One region of the Dietzia sp. oral taxon 368 genome, then DNA from elsewhere that is predicted to be linked to it. Evidence: riboswitches for the same ligand, from Rfam matches in the RefSeq annotation. Region 1 holds a riboswitch; the other holds the start of a gene.

Region 1 (6,177 bases):
TGCGCAGATCGCCGCGTTCGGAGTGGCCCTGAAGATGAAGGGTGTCACCGGACCCGAGCTCGAGGCGCTCGCCTCGACGATGCTCGACTACTCCCGCCGCGTGCCCACGGACCGCGCCTGCGTGGACATCGTCGGCACCGGCGGCGACCGGCAGGGCACCGTGAACATCTCGACGATGTCGTCATTGGTGGTCAGCGCGTGCGGTGTGCCCGTCGTCAAGCACGGCAACCGGGCGGCGTCCTCCAAGAGCGGAGGGGCGGACGTCCTCGAGGCGCTCGGCGTGGCGATCGATCTGGGGCCCGAGGACGTGGGGCGTTGTCTCGACGAGGTGGGGGTGGCCTTCTGCTTTGCCCCCGTGTTCCACCCCGCTCTGCGCTTCGCCGCGACGCCGCGGCGGGAGATCGGCATCCCGACCGTCTTCAACATCCTGGGGCCGTTGACGAACCCGGCCGCTCCGACGGCGAACCTCATCGGCTGCGCCTTCGAGAATCTCCTCTCGGTGATGGCGGAGGTGTTCGCGCTGCGCGGCCGATCGGCTCTGGTCGTCCGCGGTACGGACGGGCTGGACGAGATCACGATGACGGGTCCGACCCGGGTCCTGCGGGTGTCCGACGGTCAGGTCGACGAGGACCGGATCGAGCCCGCCGACTTCGGGATGAGCACGTGCTCGATCGAGGATCTCCGTGGCGGCGACGGGGTGCACAACGCCGGGGTCGCCCGGGATCTCCTGGCGGGGAAGACCGGGCCGGTGCGTGACGCGGTCCTGCTCAACTCCGCGGCGGCCCTGGTGGCGTTCGACGGGCTCGACAGAGATGCGGACCTGGTGACCGCGATGCGTGCGGCCGTGGACCGGGCGGCGACGGCGATCGACGACGGCGAGGCGGCGCGTCTGCTCGAGAAGTGGGTCGGTTTCAGCGCGAACCGGTGAGTCAGGCGTGGCGGTGATCGGCGGCCGCGCGTTCGGCCCGGTCAGCCCAGTCCGTCAGGGTGTGCGCACCCTGGACGGGGAGCGTCCAGCAGCCGTCGACCGAGACGATGCGGGTCTGCGTGGAGTCGATCCACCGGTGGACGTTCCGGATCTGAGCCTGGGTCGCCCCGGCGAACGGCCCGGGCGCGGGCCGCACGGTGGTCGCGGCGGCCCGTAGGCCGTCGATGACCGGCATCGGCGCGGCTCCGGGTGGGACCGTGCCGGATCCGGCGAGCCGGCCGTGGCGGACGATCGCCACCGCCCAGGCCCGTCGGGGCGCCGGTTGGACGAGCACGATCTCCGCGAGCGCGGCGGTGGCGGCCAGCTCCTGCCGGCGGGCGAGTACCCGGATGAGGGCGGCGGTCCTGTCACGCAGTCTCGCCCCGCGCTCGAAGGCGCCGTCGGCGGCGAGTCGGTCGATCTGCTCGACGAGCGCGTGCAGCGGGGCCTGGTCCCGCCCGTCGGCGAGCGCCGCCCAGCGCTCGGGCGTGGGCCGACCGCCGAACGCCTCGAGGAGGTCCTCCCACGCGGCGCGTGCGTCCTCGGTGCGACGGAACGGCCCGATCGCCGTGGGGTCGTCCGGGATCCGGACGATCGTCGGACGGCTGGCGCGGCCGGTGGGAGGGGAGAGCCACCAGCCTCGGCGAGGGCTGCGGGACCGTCTGTTGAACGGGGGCTGCAGTGAGTCGATGAGTTGTTCCTCGACGGTCCACGCCTCGAGGAGGTGGGCGCACGGCACCGACTCCACCGAGGCGGCCAGGCCGACCATGGTGCGCATCCGCCCGCGGGTGTCCCCGCCGGAGTAATAGGAGCGCGCGCGACGACGCACCGAGCCGGATGACCCGACGTACAGCGGCCCGCCGGCCTCGTCGCGGAAGACGTAGACCCCGGGGCCGTCGGTGAGCGCCTCGGTGAGGGTCGCGCGACGTCGGATCTCGGGAGCCAGGCGGCCGTCGTACGCCAGCAGTTCGGAGAGGGTGGACACCCCGCAGTCACCCACCCGCGAGATGAGGGCGTGCAGCACGTCCACCGTGGCGCGCGCGTCCTGTAGGGCGCGGTGATTGGGCTCGACCGTGGCGCCCAGGTGTGCGGCCAGGACCCCGAGCCGGTGGCCACGCGTCTCGCCGCGGTGCAGCACCCGCCGGGCGAGTGCGAGGGTGCACACGGACGGGGGATCCGGCCACCGGTGGCCCGTCGCGGCTGCGGCGGCGCGGAGGAAGCCGAGGTCGAATCTGGCGTTGTGTGCCACCAGGACAGCGCCGCGCGAGAACTCGAGGAACGTCGCCATCACCTCGCCGAGGGACGGTGCGCCGACGAGGTCCTCCGGGGCGATCCCCGTCAGCCTGCTGATGTGCCCCGGCAGTACGCCGTCGATCGAGACGAAGGTGGACAGCTCCGCCTGCACCTCGCCTCCCCGGATCCGGACGGCGCCGATCTCGGTGATCTCGTCGCCGCCCGGCTTGGTGCCGGTGGTCTCGAGGTCGACGACGACGAAGGTCACCTCGGACAGCAGCGGCTCGAGCTCGTCGAACGCGCCCTGCGCGCCGACGGGTGCCGGTGAGGTGGAGGGGGGCATGGCGGAGACGGTAGCGGCGGGGTCGGACATCGCCGTCCGGGGGCGGCGTCCGGGTCACGGTCCGGGGGAGTGTGTCGTACCCGGTTCCTAGGGTGCCTCCCGGGCCGACCGCCGCGGCCGGATCGCGGCGCGATAACGAACGGGCAACACGCCCAGGACGGAATGTGAGGTAGATCATGGTGTCAATGGATTGCGCTCGCTGCCCGGCGGTGGCGGGCGACTGTGAAGGCTGCATCGTCTCCCTGCTGCTCGGCGAGAAGGACCAGGTAGACGAGCTTTCTCCGGAGTCCTGCGGGTACGTGCTGGACCCGGAGGTGCGGACGGCGATCGACGTCCTCCGAGCCGTGGGCATGGTGACGTCCATCGACATCCTGGCCGCGGAAACCGCCGCGTGAGCGGGGAACTGGACTTCGGCGAGATGGTTTCGTAACCTTTTCGAGACCTCGGAAGTCATTCCCCGCCCGCCGGTGGGGAGCCGCGGTCACGCCTAAGCGCCCGAGGGCGCGCCGGGGAACCACGTTCCACTGGGGTGAATCGCTCGACGACCGGGAGGTCGGCGAGCGTAGGACAGACTTCCGTGTCCGAACCCGTCAGCTAACCCGGTCGGTGTCGCAGGAAGAAAGAGGTAAAGTCTCTCGTGGGAGCCCACAGCATCAAGACCAGCTCGACCGGCCGCCGCGTGGCCGCCGCCGGACTGCTCGCCGCCGGAGCCGCTGTCGCGGGCTCCGGGACCGCGTCCGCCGCGCCCGTGACCGTCGACGTCCCCGTCGAGCTGCGGCTGCCGGGTGTTCCGGCCCAGGTCACCATCGACGTCCCGGAGGGCATCGCCCTTCCGGCCGGCCTCCAGCAGGCCGCCCAGGCGGCCCCGGCCGCTCCGGTCGAGTTCGCCACCCCGGCGCCCGAGGTCTCCACCGGCCAGCGCATTCTGGACGCGGCCACCACTCGTGTCGGCTCGCCTTACGCCTGGGGAGCGACCGGCCCCAGCTCGTTCGACTGCTCCGGCCTGACCTCGTGGGCCTACAAGGAGGCGGGGATCTCGATCCCGCGCACGAGCCAGGCCCAGATCGGCGGCGGCACGCAGGTGGCCAAGTCCGACCTGCAGCCCGGTGACATCGTCGCCTTCTACAGCGGCGCGTCCCACGTCGGCATCTACGCCGGCAACGGTCAGGTCGTCCACGCCCCGTACTCCGGTACCTCCGTGAGCTACGCGCCGCTGGACTCCATGCCGTTCTACGGCGCCACCCGCTACTACTGAGCGGGTCGGCTCTCCGACTCCTACACACCCCGCCTGAGGCCGGGCACGTACCGGCCCCGGGCGGGGTGTGTCGTATGTAACATCCCCTCTCGGGTGCCGGATGTCTTCGCAGGTGTCCGGATCGGCCCCGCCCAGGCGAACCCCGGATCCGAGAGACCGACGAGAGCAGATGAAGCCCCGTGCCCGCGCGAACAGGCTCGCCGCCGCCGCGGCGGTCGTGGTGCTGCTGGCCGTCGCCGGTGTCACCGCTCAACCCACCGCCACTGCTCAGCCCACCGTTCCCGTCGCCGCCTCCACGACGACCGCGGCCCCCGCGGCTGACGCTCCCCCCACTCTGAGCGAGAGCGCGGTCCATGCGCCGGCCTCCGCCTCGCGCGGTGCTCCGGAGGGCTCCGTGTCCGCGGCGGGCGAGGACCTGGCCGAGTTGGCGCGGCTGTCCGAGGAGGCGGGGGCTCTCGGCGAGGAACTCCACCTGGCCCGCGCGGAACTCGACCGCGCCGAGCGGGAGCGCGATCGCCTCGAGCTGGCCGCCGGGGCAGCCGCCGGCCGAGCCGCGGTGGCCGACGGTGCGGCCGTGAGGGATCAGTCCCTCGTCGACCACCTCGCCGCCATGAGGTACCGAGGTGGCGACCCGGGCGCGACCCGGGCCGCGATGCTGGCCGAGAGCCCACGGGACCTCGTGCACAGATTGGACGCGCTACGCCGGCTGTCCGGCGCGACCACGAGCGCACTGGACGCCTCGCGGGCGGCTTCCGAGACGGCCGCACGCCTCCGGGATGACGCCACCAGGGCCGCGGATACGGCGCGGGCCTCCGCTCGCGCGGCGCGAGAGCACGCCGATCACCTCGACCGGCGCATGGCCGAGATGCGCGAACTCATGGACGAGGTACGTCGCCGCGTGGACTCCCTGTCGGACGGGCAGCGGGCCCTGTGGGTCGGCGGGCCGGTGATGCCCGCCGGTTACGTCGCCCCGCCCGTGGACGACACCAACTCGGCCGCGCTCCGCGTGGCACTGACCCGGCTCGGCGCTCCGTACTCGTGGGGCGCCACCGGTCCCGACGAGTTCGACTGCTCCGGGCTCATGGTGTGGTCGTACGCCCGGGAGGGCAAGACCCTGCCACGATCGAGCCAGGCGCAGGCGGTCTCCGGGGCGCCCGTGGCGATGCGGGACGCCCGTCCCGGCGATCTCGTCATCTACTACCCGGAGGCAACCCACGTGGGGATGTACGCCGGCGACGGCCTGGTGCTGCACGCCCCGACCTACGGCGTCCCCGTCAGACTGGAGAGGGTCGACGCTATGCCGATCCACTCGATCCGGCGGTACTGACCGCGCGCCAACGGCCCCGTGACGTTTCCGGGGCGCACGGGTCGTGCCGGGTCGCGCGGGGCCGGTGTAGGTGCTGTGGCAGGCTCGGAGTCGATGACCAAGACCCTGCTGATCACCAACGACTACCCGCCGCGCCCCGGCGGGATCCAGTCCTATCTCGAGACGTACCTGAGCCACCTCGACCCCGCCGAGGTCGCGGTCCTCGCGTCGACGTTCCGCGGTGCCGAGTCCGCCGAGTACGACGCGTCGAAGCCCTATCTCGTGGAGCGCGTGCCCACCGAGATGTTGCTGCCGACGCCGGACCTGGCGGCCCGGGCGCGCCGCCTCGCCTCGGATTTCGGGGCGACGACGATCTGGTTCGGGGCGGCCGCCCCGCTCGCGGCCATGGCCCCGGTCCTGCGTGAGGGTCCCGTGGAGCGGATCGTGGCGAGTACCCACGGGCACGAGGTGGGATGGTCGATGCTCCCCGGGTCGCGTCAGGTCCTGCGCGTGATCGGGGAGTCGACCGACGCGATCACCTACGTCAGTGACTACACGCGAAGGCGCGTCTCCGCGGCCTTCGGCCCCCGGGCACGGCTGGTGCGTCAACCGGGCGGTGTCGACACGGAACGGTTCCGCCCGGACCCGGTCAGGCGCCGGGCGATCCGGGACCGCTACGGGGTCGCGGACCGCGACGTGATCGTGTGCTTGTCCCGTCTCGTGCCGCGGAAAGGTCAGGATGCGCTCATCCGCGCGATGCCGGAGATCGCCCGCCGGGTGCCCGGGGCCGTCCTCGTCGTCGTCGGCGGGGGGCCGTACAGACGGACGCTCGAGGGGCTCGCACGCCGGTACGGCGTGGCGGACCGGGTCATCTTCTCCGGCCGGATCCCCGCGGACGAGATCGTCGACCACCACCGCATGGCCGACGTCTTCGCGATGCCGTGCCGCACGCGCGGCGGCGGGCTGGACGTGGAGGGACTGGGGATCGTCTACCTCGAGGCCTCGGCGTGTGGCGTACCGGTGGTGGCGGGGCGTAGCGGGGGAGCACCGGAGACGGTCCGGGATGGGCGGAC
Region 2 (6,177 bases), 440 kb from region 1:
CGAGCGTCGCGGTCAGGCCGAGGCGGCGGCGCGACTGCAGGTCGGCGGTCATGCGGAACACGGGCGCGGGCAGCAGGTGGACCTCGTCGTAGATCATCAGGCCCCAGTCGCGGGAGTCGAACAGCTCCAGCGCCCGGTGCACGCCCTTGGTCTTGCGCGTGACCACCTGGTATGTGGCGATGGTGACTGGCCGGATCTCCTTGCGCTCACCGGAGTACTCGCCGATCTCGTCCTCGGTGAGGGTGGTGCGGGCCAGCAGTTCCCGCTTCCACTGGCGCCCGGCGACGGTGTTGGTCACCAGGATGAGCGTGGTGGCCTTGGCCTTGGCCATCGCGGCCGCGCCGACCATCGTCTTGCCGGCGCCGCAGGGCAGCACGACCACGCCGGAGCCGCCCGCCCAGAACGAGTCGGCGGCCATCTGCTGGTAGTCGCGCAGCTCCCACTGCTCCTCCTCGGTGGACAGCGCGATCTCGTGGGCCTCGCCGTCCACGTAGCCGGCGAGGTCCTCGGCGGGCCAGCCCACCTTGAGCAGCTCCTGCTTGAGCCGACCGCGCTCGGAGGGGTGCACGATCACCGTGTCCGCGTCGATGTCGGCGCCGAGCATGGGGGCGATCTTCTTGTGCCGCTTGACCTCGGCGAGCACGGCGGAGTCGAGGGAGACGAGCGTCAGGCCGTGCACCGGGCTCTTGACCAGCTGCAGCCGGCCGTAGCGCGCCATGGTCTCCGCGATGTCCACGAGCAGCGGTTGCGGCACGGGGAAGCGCGAGTAGGAGACCAGGACGTCGACCACCTGCTCGGCGTCGTGCCCGGCGGCCCGGGCGTTCCACAGGGCCAGCGGCGTGATCCGGTAGGTGTGGACGTGCTCGGGCGCGCGCTCGAGCTCGGCGAAGGGGGCCAGCGCCTGTCGGGCGTCGGCGGCCTGCTCGTGGTCGATCTCCAGCAGCACTGTCTTGTCCGACTGGACGATCAGCGGTCCACCGCTCACTTCGGGCCTCCTCGGGTCTCTCGCCGGGCCCGCGTAGGCCCGACCCTCCATTGTCCAGAAATCCGCGTCAGCGCGTGGGTTCGACGTCGGAGACGGAGATCACCCGGTGCAGCGGCAGGACGACGGGCTCGGCCGAGTCCGGCTCGATGCCCTCGATCCTGCCGCCGCCGACGGAGGCGGGGACGACCAGCCGGGCGGAGGAGCGGCCCGCGGCGTCGACCACGGAGACGGTGACGGCGGTGCCGGTGCCCGCGGCCTCATGCAGTCGGGCGATGGCGGCCTCGCCCGTGTACGCGCCCGAGGAGGCACCGCGCGCCGAGCGCACGCGGTCTGCGGAGCGCATCGCCGCGACCGCCGCCCGCAGTTCGGAGGTCGTGGGCGCGCGGGTCGGGACGCGGGGCGCCCGGGTGGTGCGGGACTCGCGGACGCGGGCGGCCGGCCGGGAAAGCGCGACGACCGCGCCGGACGTGTCCTCGACGACGGGAGCGAACCCGTGAGCGCGCAGCGCCTCGACCAGGTCGAGCGGTCGGGCCTGGGAGACCAGGACGGTGGGCGCCACCGAGCGCAGCGCGGCGCTCTCCGCCACCGGCGAGCCGAGGACCTGCGCGACGAGGGACGGATCGTCGCAGCGGATGAACGACAGGGCGGTGCCCACCCGCAGGCGCCCGTGGCGGCGGGCGACGTCCTCGATCAGGTAGTCCAGCGACTGCGGGACAGGGGTGACGGACGTGCGGGCGAGCATCTCGCGGATGCCTGCGGCCGTGCGTCCTGCGTCGAGCGCGCGGCGCAGGGACGTCTCGGTGACGCGGTAGGTGGTGGCGGCGCCGGCGGACTCGACGTCGGCGAGGAGGGCGAACTCCGCCGCCAGCTCCGGGGTGAGGGGGCCGGGGGCGAGGATCGTCAGGTCAGCCTGGACGATGACCTCCGACACCGGGTCGGGCAACGCGGCGGTGAGGATCGGTTCGAGGTCCTCGACGACCGCGCCGCCGGAACCGCCGGAGACACCCGCGCCGGAGCCCCCCGCGCCGGAGCCCCCCGCGCCGTGGGACGCGCCGTGGGTGGCGTCGACCAGGTGGCGGGCGGCCGAGGTCGCCACGGTCCCGACGACGAGTCCCATCCGTCGTGCCTCGGCCACGGTCTCCGAGACGGGCCGCGCACCCGCGCGTGAGAACCACACCGGCGCCGACCAGCGCACCACCTCGGGCAGCAGGGCGTCGGCGGGTTCGGCCGCGGGGTCCAGGGCGGCCAGCGCCTTCAGGACGCGACCGCGTTCCGTCGGTCCGGGCGGGCCGACGGGCTCGCCCAGTGCGGGCAGGGTCCCGCCGCCCTCGAGCTCGGAGCCGACGCGCCACGGGGTGCGCGGCATCGACCACCACGCCACGACCAGCTCGGCCCAGCGGCGGGCGGGCTCGCGCGCCGACCACACGTCCGCGGCCTCGGTGGGCGCCCACACCGAGTCGTAGTCGACGTCCCCGACCTCGGCGTCGCCGACCGCGATGAGGCCGGCGGCCGCGAGGACCTCGAGCAACAGGGGCAGCTCGGACTCCTCGAGCGCGGCCGCCCGCGCCACCCGGCGCAACTCGCGGACCCCCACGCCGCCGGCCTTGAGGGTGGCCGCCGGGGCGGTCGAGAGCGCCGCCAGCACCGAGTCGCAGCGGTGGAGCAGGTCGAGGGCCGCCACGCCGCCGGAGGCGTCCACCTCGCGGGCCCGCCCGGCACCCGCCCCGACGCGGGGCGTCGCCCAGGCCGGGGGGTGGAGCAGGGACGAGCCGTCCGCGCGGGCCCCGTGGCGAGCCCGGTCGAGGGCGTGGGCGCGGGGCACCACCCGCTCGGCGTCGTCGTCGCCGGTGAGCTCCGCCAACCCCGCCTGGGCGAGTTCGACCGCGGCCGCGCGCACGGACTCCGACGCCCCGGCCCCGAGCGCACCGGCCGGGATGCGCCCGCGGGCGATGGCCTCGAGGACCCCCGCCGCAGCCGAGGACAGGCCGCCCCACGCCGCCTCGAGATCGGCCCCGGCGGGCTCGCCCGGATGAGGGGCCACCACGGGAGCCGACCGGATCGCCACCGCCGTGACGGGCACCATCCGCGCCGAGTCCTCCTCGCCCCAGATCAACGCGAGTTCGCGGAGACGGGCCACGGCGGCGTGGAAGACGGGCTCGTCGTCGTCGACACCCAGTCTCCCCGACACCGCGCCGAGCGGTACGGCCCCGGAATCGGCACCGACCGCGGCGGCTGCGGCCGCCACGAGCAGCTCCGGCCACGACAACGTCCCCACCGCCCGCGCGGTGGACGCCGGCAGGCGCAGGCGCGAGGCCAACACGTCCAGCGAGGCGGGCGGGGGAGTGGCCACGTCCGGGCGCAGCTCGCACACGCGCACGAGGGCGTCGTCGGACAACCCGGCGAGCCAGGCGGGGAAGTCCGGCGCGTCGGCGGTGGCGCCGCGGGAGGTGGCTCGGGAGCTCGGCATGATCCGTCCCAGCCTAGTGAGACCGCGGCGGCCGTGAGAACCGGTCCGCGTGGGAATCGACCCACCTGCTGCCGAATCGGGTCGGAGGTGAGAGACTACAGGGGTGGCTGCCAAGAAGAATCTGACCTATGACAACCCGGGTTGGCCCGACGCCTCGTACGGCGAGCACCCGGTCACCGAGCTCGCCGCGCTGGTCGCGGGAGGCCTGTCGCCGTTCGGGCAGGAGACCTTCCCGCTCCCGCAGGAGCGACTCGGTTACATCCACCCGTACACCAAGATCAACGGCGCGCCCTGGGTCGCCTGAGATCCGACCTCCGGCGCGGCGCCGGGGAACGCGAGAAGGGCCGCCACTCCCTGTAGGGGGTGGCGGCCCTTCCTCGTGGCCCGGGTACCGCTCGGCGGGTGTCGCCGGTGTCAGTTGGCCAGGTAGGTGGCGACGAAGCCGTCCACCAGGTCCTGGTTGCCGGCGTAGGCGGCGTCGACGGCGGCCTTGTTGGCCTCGTAACCCTCGGTGATCGGGAGGAAGACACCGCGGCTCTCGGCGAACGCCTTGAGAGTGGCCACGTGATCGGCGGCGCTGACCTCGGCCGGGGCGGCCGGGGCGGCCGTATCAGCGTGCGGGCGCGGGGCCGGAGCCGGCTTCGGGGCCGACAGGTCACGCGGGGTGGGCGCCGAGTTGAGGCCCAGTTTGGCCGAGCAGGCGGGCCATGCGCCCCAGCCCTGGCCGGCGAGGGTCTTCTCGGCGATCGCGATCTGCTGCTCGCGCGTGGCCTGGTTGGCCGTCGGCGCGTACTGCGTGCCGCCGTAGGCGGCCCAGGTGCTCGGCGAGAACTGCAGGCCGCCCTGGTAGCCGTTGCCGGTGTTGATGGCCCAGTTGCCGCCGGACTCACACTGGGCCAGACGGTCCCAGTCGGAGTCGGGCGCGGCGTTGGCGGCCGGCGCGAGGGCCAGGCCCGCGGCGGAGAAGGCGGTGCCGGCGAGCACGACCTTGACGGCGGTCTTGGGCGCGGAGGAGGGGGTGGCGGCGCGGTGGCGTCCGGTGTACGAGGTCATGTACGCGTCAGTCCTTTTCACTCTGTGCCTACGAGGTGAGCTGTCGGGTTCGGAAACGAGTGCGTCCGGCCGCCGGCGGCGGCTTCACCCCAAGGCGACCTGCGGTCGCCGGGCCCGTCGTGGGCCCTGTCGGGTCCCCCGTCCCCGCCCGGGTAATGGTCACAGTGGCGTCGGCCGCAGGGCGGGGTTCGGTGGGTGCGGCCGATGCCGACTCGCTGACGAGTCTGCTACGGAACAGTAGCGGTTCGATGCCGGATCGTCACCATTCTGAAATAAAAAGAGCTCGCCCGGGCGGAGATAGCGCGCTGTTATCCGCTCGTTACCTGGGTCGTTACCACGAGGGTGGAGTTGGTCACACCCTGGGCGGGCGCGAGCCGAGAATGGCGTACGCGAGGCCCAGCAGGAAGCCCACCGGAGTGAAGAACATCGCGCCGAGGTACAGGATCGTCGGCGCGTCGCGGTCGAGCACGAACGGCGTCAGCGCGGCGACGATCGTGAAGACGACCCCGATCGCGAAGATGATCAGCGCGGCCACGAACAGCCCGCGGCGACGTGGCCTCGCGGGCGCGTGCGCGTCACCGGAGGCGGACGCGTCGGGTGTCCAGGGGTCGTCGGCCGGGCGTCGATCGTCGGAGGTCACACAGGGGAGGGTACCGCTCGCCTCGCGGCCGTCACCAACGCGCACGAGGGTAGTCTCTGATCGTAAGTGGAGTTGTCGGTCGCGCCCGTGCGCGCCCGGGACGGAAGGTGGTTCGCGGTGCCCAGCGGCAAGGTCAAGTGGTACGACGCGGAGAAGGGGTTCGGCTTCCTGTCCCAGGAGGGCGGCGAGGACGTCTACGTACGCGCGGACGCGCTCCCCGCCGGCGTGGAGACCCTGCGCCCCCGTCAGCGTGTGGAGTTCGACATGGTCTCCGGCCGCCGCGGTCCGCAGGCGCTGCGCGTGGTGGTCCACGACGAGCCGACCGTCGCCGAGGAGCGCGCCCCGCGCGGCGGGCCCAGGCGCTCGCCCGATGAGCTGCACGGGATGGTCGAGGACATGATCAAGGTGCTCGAGTCGACCGTCCAGCCGGAGTTGCGGCGCGGTCACCGACCGGACCACAAGATCTCGAGCCGGGTTGCCTCGGTCCTGCGCGCGGTAGCGCGCGAGCTGGACGCCTGATCCCGTCACGGCGCAGGGCCGGGGCGAGGGCCCGGCTCCAGTGCGTTCGGTGGGTCAGTCCTCGTAGGTGAAGCCGACCGACCACTCGCCGTTGAGGATCGACTCCGAGCCGTCCGCCGCGTAGACGATCGCCACTGCCCGGATGGCCAGGCCCTCGATCCGGCCCTCCTCCGGGGTGGTCACGGGCACGAGGAGCTGGCCGGGTCCGTCCGCCTCGACCGTGTAGTCGCGCACCCCGTCGGCGCGGACCTCGTAGACGTCCATCGTCGCGGACCGCAGCTCGCCGGGTAGCCGGACCGTCAACGTGTGCTCGTCCTGCACGTGGAATTCGCCGACCGGGTTGGTGTACGTGTTGCCGTCCAGGTCGGTCGCGGTGAACGGCAGGACCCTCTCCTCCCCGCGGTCGGTGGCGACGGTGATCTCGGGCAGCGCCCCGTAGCGGGACTCCGACCCCTGCCACGCGCCGACGATCGCCGCGATCATGATGATCATCCACGCCAGGATCGCCCAGGT

The links. A riboswitch is a leader RNA that binds a small molecule or an ion and turns the genes downstream of it on or off. The one in region 1 is predicted to bind cyclic di-AMP.
Region 2: linked by a shared signal. The riboswitch ahead of C3V38_RS10025 (transglycosylase family protein) and the one ahead of C3V38_RS12040 (C40 family peptidase) in region 1 are both predicted to bind cyclic di-AMP.

What each region holds. Positions count from the first base shown of each region.
Region 1 covers NZ_CP027238.1:2,580,911-2,587,087, forward strand. The annotation lists gene trpD (anthranilate phosphoribosyltransferase) at 1-928, shown strand, start outside; gene C3V38_RS12030 (DEDD exonuclease domain-containing protein) at 930-2,543, opposite strand; gene C3V38_RS12035 (hypothetical protein) at 2,720-2,938, shown strand; cyclic di-AMP (ydaO/yuaA leader) riboswitch at 3,018-3,167, shown strand; gene C3V38_RS12040 (C40 family peptidase) at 3,181-3,798, shown strand; gene C3V38_RS12045 (NlpC/P60 family protein) at 3,968-5,125, shown strand; gene C3V38_RS12050 (glycosyltransferase family 4 protein) at 5,219-6,177, shown strand, end outside.
Region 2 covers NZ_CP027238.1:2,143,722-2,149,898, forward strand. The annotation lists gene C3V38_RS10010 (DNA repair helicase XPB) at 1-985, opposite strand, end outside; gene C3V38_RS10015 (helicase-associated domain-containing protein) at 1,053-3,452, opposite strand; gene C3V38_RS10020 (hypothetical protein) at 3,556-3,756, shown strand; gene C3V38_RS10025 (transglycosylase family protein) at 3,867-4,505, opposite strand; cyclic di-AMP (ydaO/yuaA leader) riboswitch at 4,517-4,676, opposite strand; gene C3V38_RS10030 (hypothetical protein) at 4,858-5,145, opposite strand; gene C3V38_RS18235 (cold-shock protein) at 5,263-5,664, shown strand; gene C3V38_RS10040 (DUF2771 family protein) at 5,719-6,177, opposite strand, start outside.